Regions from separate parts of the Pseudomonas anuradhapurensis genome, predicted to be linked through region 3. Evidence: riboswitches for the same ligand, from Rfam matches in the RefSeq annotation. Region 3 holds a riboswitch; each other region holds the start of a gene.
What was found. A riboswitch is a leader RNA that binds a small molecule or an ion and turns the genes downstream of it on or off. The one in region 3 is predicted to bind cobalamin.
Positions count from the first base shown of each region.

Region 1 (2,256 bases), 1.4 Mb from region 3:
AATGCTGCTTTCCGGCTGAGATCAGTACAGATCAAACCTGCTTGATCAGCAGCGCTACACCCGGAAAATACTGCCCCAGATCGTTATGCAGCTTGCGCAAGGCATACGGGAAGTACCAGGCAATCGCGCAAGCGGTGTGTTTCTGCAAGTCGTCGACCAAGTCCTGCAGTTCCTCCGGGCTGGCATGCTGGCCAGCCTTCCATGGGCTGACGAAGAGCGCCCCAGCCCTCAACTGACTGGGGCCGGCTACCTGGTGGGCAACAGCGGCGGTCTGCTGCAGGGGCCCCGCCATGTCCAGCCGGGCAATTTTTGGCCAGCGCTGGCTGACACTGAGGTACAACGCTTCGTCGGCACCGCGGATCAACAGGTCGCAGCGCCCTTCGAATTCCCCTTCATCACGCTGCTTCTTCCCCGCAAACTGCTGCAGCGCCGCCAGCTCGGCCTGCCAAGCCGCCGCGGCCAACAACCCGGCATTTGCCGCTGCGCCATGCCAGTGCGGCGCTTCGGCATCACCGGCAAACTGGTTGAAACGGTCAATGCAGTCAACCCAGCGCTCCAGCACAGGGCTTAGAAACTCAAGGCGCGGGTTTCTGATGATCTGGCCTCGCATGCGGCACTCTCCTGTTGTTGTTGTAATCGCATTTGGCTACAAATGATGGCTATGTGATATCACTGTGTGCAGTACAGCACAACCCGATGAATTGGCCATTACCGGGGCGGTACCTGTTCGCCTGCAAAGCAGCCCGCTTCGATTGACGCTCCTGATACAACCCACTAACCTTCGCGCGTGTTTCAGGTGTCCTGCCAGCGCTGTCTGGGCAGGGTGAAACTGGGAAGCCGGTGGGCGCCAGCAAGGTGCGAGTCCGGCGCTGCCCCCGCAACGGTAGGTGAGACGCGGCCGCGCAGGGCCACTGGGTGCCAGCATCCGGGAAGGCGCGCTGGCCTGGGCCGAGGCCCGCTCACAAGCCCGGAGACCGGCCTGATACTGCCAACGGCATCACGGAGGGTGATGCGCGGTGCACCGTGGCTGACGGCCATGGCTCCTGCGCGTTCTCCGTTTGCCCGCCTATTACCTGTCGCCGCGCGTTGCCGGGGTGCCAGCCAGCGGAGAACCCTGATGAGCGAGACTACCGAACGCGACGAACGCCACCTGGCGCGCATGCAGCGCAAGAAAGCGATCATCGACGAACGTATCGCCAATTCCCCCAACGAATGCGGCCTGCTGCTGGTGCTGACCGGCAATGGCAAGGGCAAGAGCAGCTCGGCCTTCGGCATGCTCGCGCGCGCCCTGGGCCATGGCATGCAGTGCGGTGTGGTGCAGTTCATCAAGGGCCGCAACAGCACCGGCGAAGAGCTGTTCTTCCGGCGCTTTCCGGAGCAGGTGCGTTACCACGTGATGGGCGAGGGCTTTACCTGGGAAACCCAGGACCGCCAACGCGACATTGCCGCCGCCGAAGCAGCCTGGGCCGTGTCGCGTCAGTTGCTGCAGGACCCGGGCGTACAGTTCGTGGTGCTGGATGAGCTGAACATCGCCCTCAAGCATGGCTACCTCGACCTTGACCAGGTGCTGGCCGACATCCAGGCGCGCCCGCCGATGCAGCATGTGATCGTGACTGGCCGCGCCGCCAAACCGGAAATGATCGAACTGGCCGACACCGTGACCGAGATGGGCATGCTCAAGCACGCGTTCCAGGCCGGTATCCGCGCACAGAAGGGCGTCGAACTGTGAGCCAGCCCCGTCATTGCCCCGCCGTATTGATCGCGGCACCGGCCTCCGGCCAGGGCAAGACCACCGTCACCGCCGCCCTGGCCCGCCTGCACCGCAACCTCGGGCGCAAGGTGCGGGTGTTCAAGTGCGGGCCCGATTTCCTCGACCCGATGATCCTCGAACGGGCCAGCGGTGCGCCGGTCTACCAGCTGGATCTGTGGATGATCGGTGCCGAGGAAAGTCGCCGTTTGTTGTGGGAGGCAGCCGCCGAGGCCGACCTGATTCTCATCGAAGGGGTGATGGGGCTGTTCGACGGTACCCCGTCCAGCGCCGACCTGGCCCGTCACTTCGGTGTCCCGGTGCTGGCGGTGATCGACGGCACGGCCATGGCCCAGACCTTCGGTGCCCTGGCCCTGGGCCTGGCACGCTACCAGGCCGATCTGCCATTCGCGGGTGTGCTGGCCAACCGGGTGGGCAGCCTGCGCCACGCACAATTGCTCGAAGGTAGCCTGACCGAAGGCTTGCGCTGGTATGGCGGTTTGTCCCGC
Region 1 covers NZ_CP077097.1:1,376,070-1,378,325, forward strand. The annotation lists gene HU763_RS06300 (hypothetical protein) at 32-610, opposite strand; cobalamin riboswitch at 778-997, shown strand; gene cobO (cob(I)yrinic acid a,c-diamide adenosyltransferase) at 1,118-1,729, shown strand; gene HU763_RS06310 (cobyrinic acid a,c-diamide synthase CobB) at 1,726-2,256, shown strand, end outside.
Region 1: another riboswitch for cobalamin. It lies ahead of cobO (cob(I)yrinic acid a,c-diamide adenosyltransferase); the one in region 3 lies ahead of HU763_RS12800 (CbtB domain-containing protein).

Region 2 (2,256 bases), 570 kb from region 3:
CGGCATCGAGGACGATGATGCGGTTGTGCTTCACCGCTTCCATGTTGCGGGTTACCGGGTCGCTGCGCAGAAACGCCAGCTTCTTCTGGTAGTCGTCGGCAGGGTAGCGGCGGCGGTCCATGCGGGCAATGATCAGCCAGGTGGGGTTGGCCTTGGCCAGGGTTTCCCAGCCGACGGTGGGCCATTCTTCGGTGGACGTGACGACGTTGCGCACGCCGAGGGTGCGCAGCATGAAATCGGCAACGCCCTGGCGGCCCGCTACATAGGGCGCGATGCCCAGGTCGGCGCTGGAAAACCAGAACAGCGCCGAGGTGCTGGCCAAGTCCTTGCCGGCCAGCTGTGCCTTGGCGCTGTCCAGGCGGCCCTTGAGCTCGGCGTTGAGGGCGCTGCCGCGCGCCTGCACGTCGAAGATCTCGGCCAGCTGGCTGATGCTTTTGTAGATACTGTCGACCTGGAACGCCTGCAGGCGGGTACCGTCGGCGCCGACCAGGTTGTCCTTGCCTTCGCAGTCCGATGGCAGCAGGTAGGTGGGGATCTGCAGCTCGTCGAACTGTTCGCGGGTGGCCACCGCGCCCTGGGCACCGACCATCCATTCGAACTGCACCGCAACCAGTTGCGGGCGCTTGCCAACCACTGCCTCGAAGCTGGGCTCGTTGTTGGCCAGGCGCGGTACCTTGGCGTCCTGTGCCTGGTACTCGGGCAGCACGTTGTTGAACCACAGCGAAGTGCCTGCCAGCCTGTCGCCCAGCCCCAGTGCGTAGAGCATCTCGGTACTGGCCTGGCCAATGGTGACGGCGCGTTCCGGTGCCTGGGCGAAGGTCTGCGGCTTGCCGCAGTTGTCAATCGTCAGCGGGTAATGGGTAGCTGCGGCCTGCGCCAGGCCGGTGAGGCCGAGGCCGGCGAGCAGGGTGGCAAAACGGGGCAGCATGCTGGGCGATCTCCTATCGGACAGTTCTGGTGAGGAACACACGGACAGGCATCGCCGAGCCCTGCGGCAGCAGGGCAACACTGATGGCCAATCCCGGACACCCCGCCGGTTGGTGAATGTAGGCCGGCAGGTCTCCTGACTGGTGCGTCATGGCCTGGCTCCGGCCTTCCCGGGGTAGACCCAGTGGCATCGTTGGAGCAGGCTCGGCACCTACAGTTGCGGGGGCAGTTCCGTTTGGCCCGTTTACTTGGGCCTGGGATTCCCTATTGATTCCGTGATGGAAACCGGCGGCCGGCATGGTAGACCATCGCGCCGCCGGCTGAAAACGCTTTTCACAAGTACTTCAGCCAGGCCAGGTCGCGCCGCCGCGCCTTCAGCCGGGCGAACCAGCGCACTGGCAGGTACAGCGAAAACGCCAACAGCAGTGCCCCCAGCCACACGGCGGTGATGCTGTCGAAACCGAAGTAGTCACCTTGGTTGCGGCCATACAGCGCCACGCTGGCCAGGTACAGCAGCTTCAGCACATACAGGTGCAACAAGTAGAAGAACATCGGTGCCGCGCCGAACACCGCCAGGCCATTGATCCAGCGCGCCTGCCCGGCGCGTTCGAAGGCGCGCAGCAACAGCAGGCCACAGCCCAGGGTCAGTGCCAGGAACAGCAGCGACGGTGGGTACTTGGTGATGTTGAAAAAGCTCATCAGGGTTTGCGTAAGGGCGGGGTAGACGCTCCACGGCCCATCGCCGTAGCCGTTGAACAGGCGCAGCGCGACAAAGCCCAGCAAGGCGGCCAGGCCGGCCAGCAGCAAGCGTTGCTGGCGCCGAGTGTCATCACTGTGGCGGGCGAACCACGGGCCCAGGCCATAGCCCAGGGCGATCACGCCGAGCCACGGCAGAACCGGGTAGGAGGTGCGCAGGCGCAGGTTGTCGGAGAGCTCCAGCCAGCCGCGATCATGCAGGATCGCCCAAGGCACATGCAGCGCCGATCCGACTTCGAAGTGCACAGTGTCGAGCAGGTTATGGCCGGCGATGAGGGTTGCACCCAGGGCGATCAGTGCGCCACGTGGCAGCCAGACCAGCAGCGACAAGACCATCATGCTGATACCAATGGCCCAGATTACCTGTAGGTAGATGACGCTGGGCGGCAGCTGGAAGGTCCAGGCGAAGTTGACCAGGGTGAACTCCAGCACCACCAGGAACAGCCCGCGTTTGAACAGGAATGCCGAGACGTCGCCGCGGCCCTGATGTTTTTCGCCGTACAGCCAGGCCGACAGGCCGGTCAGCAGGACGAACACCGGGGCGCACAGGTGGGCCAGGGTGCGGCTGAAGAA
Region 2 covers NZ_CP077097.1:2,175,460-2,177,715, forward strand. The annotation lists gene HU763_RS10055 (ABC transporter substrate-binding protein) at 1-928, opposite strand, end outside; cobalamin riboswitch at 1,037-1,232, opposite strand; gene HU763_RS10060 (acetyltransferase domain-containing protein) at 1,261-2,256, opposite strand, start outside.
Region 2: another riboswitch for cobalamin. It lies ahead of HU763_RS10055 (ABC transporter substrate-binding protein); the one in region 3 lies ahead of HU763_RS12800 (CbtB domain-containing protein).

Region 3 (2,256 bases):
CAATAAATTATTCAGATACACATTACTGTACCGCCACCACGAGCCCAAGGAAGCCTTTACCATGACCGTCACCATTCGCCCTGCCGTACGCACCGATGCCGAGCAGATCCTGGCCTTCATCACCGAACTGGCCGAGTACGAACGTGCCCGCCACGAGGTCATCGCCAGCGTCGCCGATATCGAGCACAGCCTGTTCGGCGAAGGCAGCACGGTGCACAGCCTGATCTGCGAGCGCGATGGCCGGGCAATCGGCTTTGCCGTGTATTTCTACAGCTATTCGACCTGGCTGGGGCGCAACGGTATCTATCTCGAGGACCTGTACGTGACCCCTGAACAACGCGGCGACGGTGCCGGTCGGCAACTGTTGCGGCACATTGCCCGCGAAGCGGTAGCCAACCACTGCGGACGGCTTGAATGGAGCGTACTGGACTGGAACGAGCCGGCGATCGGGTTCTACCGATCGCTGGGGGCCGAGGCACAGGATGAGTGGGTGCGCTATCGCCTGGATGGCGACAAGCTGGCGGCATTTGCGCGTGGCTGATCAGCCATCCGAACATTCCCGGGGCTGCCTTGCAGCCCTTCGCGACACCAGCACAACGCTGGTCAATACACGGTCCCAGAGGCATTTGGCAATTGACGCCAGGCCCGCCCCATGGTCTTCTTACACCTCGCGTTCAGGTGCCCCTTAGGGGTGAAACGGGAAACCGGTGCGTCACAGGCCCTCCAGCAGGGCCGGACAAAGCCGGTGCTGCCCCCGCAACGGTAAGCGAGCGAAGCGTCAATACCACTGTGCCCTGTAGTCGGGCATGGGAAGGCGATGCTTTCCAGGAGCCTGGCTCCTCCTCGCAAGCCCGGAGACCGGCCTGGCGTTCATGAACACCCCGCGGTGGGCGGGCGCTGTTGCATCCCCCTGGGCAGATACGCCCAGGGCTGCCGCGCTTGCCCGTTGCCCAAACAGCAGAGGAACGCGTCATGCCCGTCACCAGCGCCAAGCCACACAGCCTTGCCACCCCCGTCACGCTCAGCCAGCGTGTCGTCATCGCCGTCGGCGCTAGCCTGCTGGGCCTGTGCCTGGTGTACTTCGCCGGTTTCTCACACATCGAGGCCGTGCACAACGCCGCTCACGACACCCGCCACAGCGCCGCCTTCCCCTGCCACTGAGAACGCCTGATGATCATGCGCATTGCCCGAACCGCGGGCTTCAGCGGGCTGCTAGCGGCCTTGTTGCTGACCCTGCTGCAAAGCTTCTGGGTCGCCCCGCTGATTCTCGAGGCGGAAACCTACGAGTCGTCGGTACCAGTGGCTCACCACGAGCATGGCAGCGAGGTGCCGGCCCATGAGCACAGCGCCGAAGCCTGGTCACCGGAAGACGGCTGGCAACGCGTGCTGTCGACCACCGGCGGCAACCTGGTGGTTGCAGTCGGCTTTGCCCTGATCCTGGCCGCCCTTTACAGCCTGCGCGAACCGCGGCGTATCGGCACCGGTGCACTTTGGGGCCTGGCCGGTTTCGCCGTGTTCTGCCTGGCCCCGACCCTGGGCCTGCCGCCGGAGCTGCCAGGCACCGCTGCCGCCGACCTGGGCCAACGCCAGGCCTGGTGGATCGGCACGGCCAGCGCTACCGCCCTGGGCCTGGCCTTGCTGGTGTTCGCCCGCCACTGGCTGCTGAAAGTGCTGGGCGTTGCCCTGCTGGTGGTCCCGCATGTGATTGGCGCGCCACAGCCCGAGGTGCATGAAAGCCTGGCTCCCGAAGCGCTGGAAACCCAGTTCAAGCTCGCCTCGTGGCTGACCAACGCCGCCTTCTGGCTGGCCTTGGGCCTGCTCAGCGCCTGGCTGTTCCGCCGCGCCAAGCAGGCCTGATGGCGGCCTTCTATGCCGGCTTCGGCTGCCGCCGGGGTTGCCCGGCGGAGGCCTTGGAAGCGTTGCTCCGCCAGGCCCTGAGCACTCAGCGCCTGGCACTGGCCGACCTGCATGGCATCGCCAGCATCAGCCTGAAGGCCGACGAACCCGGCCTGCAACAGCTGGCCGAACACCTCGCCGTGCCCTTGGTGCTGTACCCTACCGCGCAACTACACGCCTACCAGGCGCAGCTCAGCCACCACTCTGCTGCGGCCCATGCCCACAGCGGCTGCTGGGGCGTGGCAGAAAGCGCAGCCCTGGCGTTGGCCAGCCAGCGAAGTGGCACCGCCAGGTTGCTGCTGACGCGTCAGGTACTGGGCCCGGCGACCCTCGCCCTGGCCTGTTGAAGATTTCACCGGC
Region 3 covers NZ_CP077097.1:2,742,964-2,745,219, forward strand. The annotation lists gene HU763_RS12795 (GNAT family N-acetyltransferase) at 62-541, shown strand; cobalamin riboswitch at 660-881, shown strand; gene HU763_RS12800 (CbtB domain-containing protein) at 973-1,161, shown strand; gene HU763_RS12805 (CbtA family protein) at 1,171-1,857, shown strand; gene HU763_RS12810 (cobalamin biosynthesis protein) at 1,857-2,243, shown strand.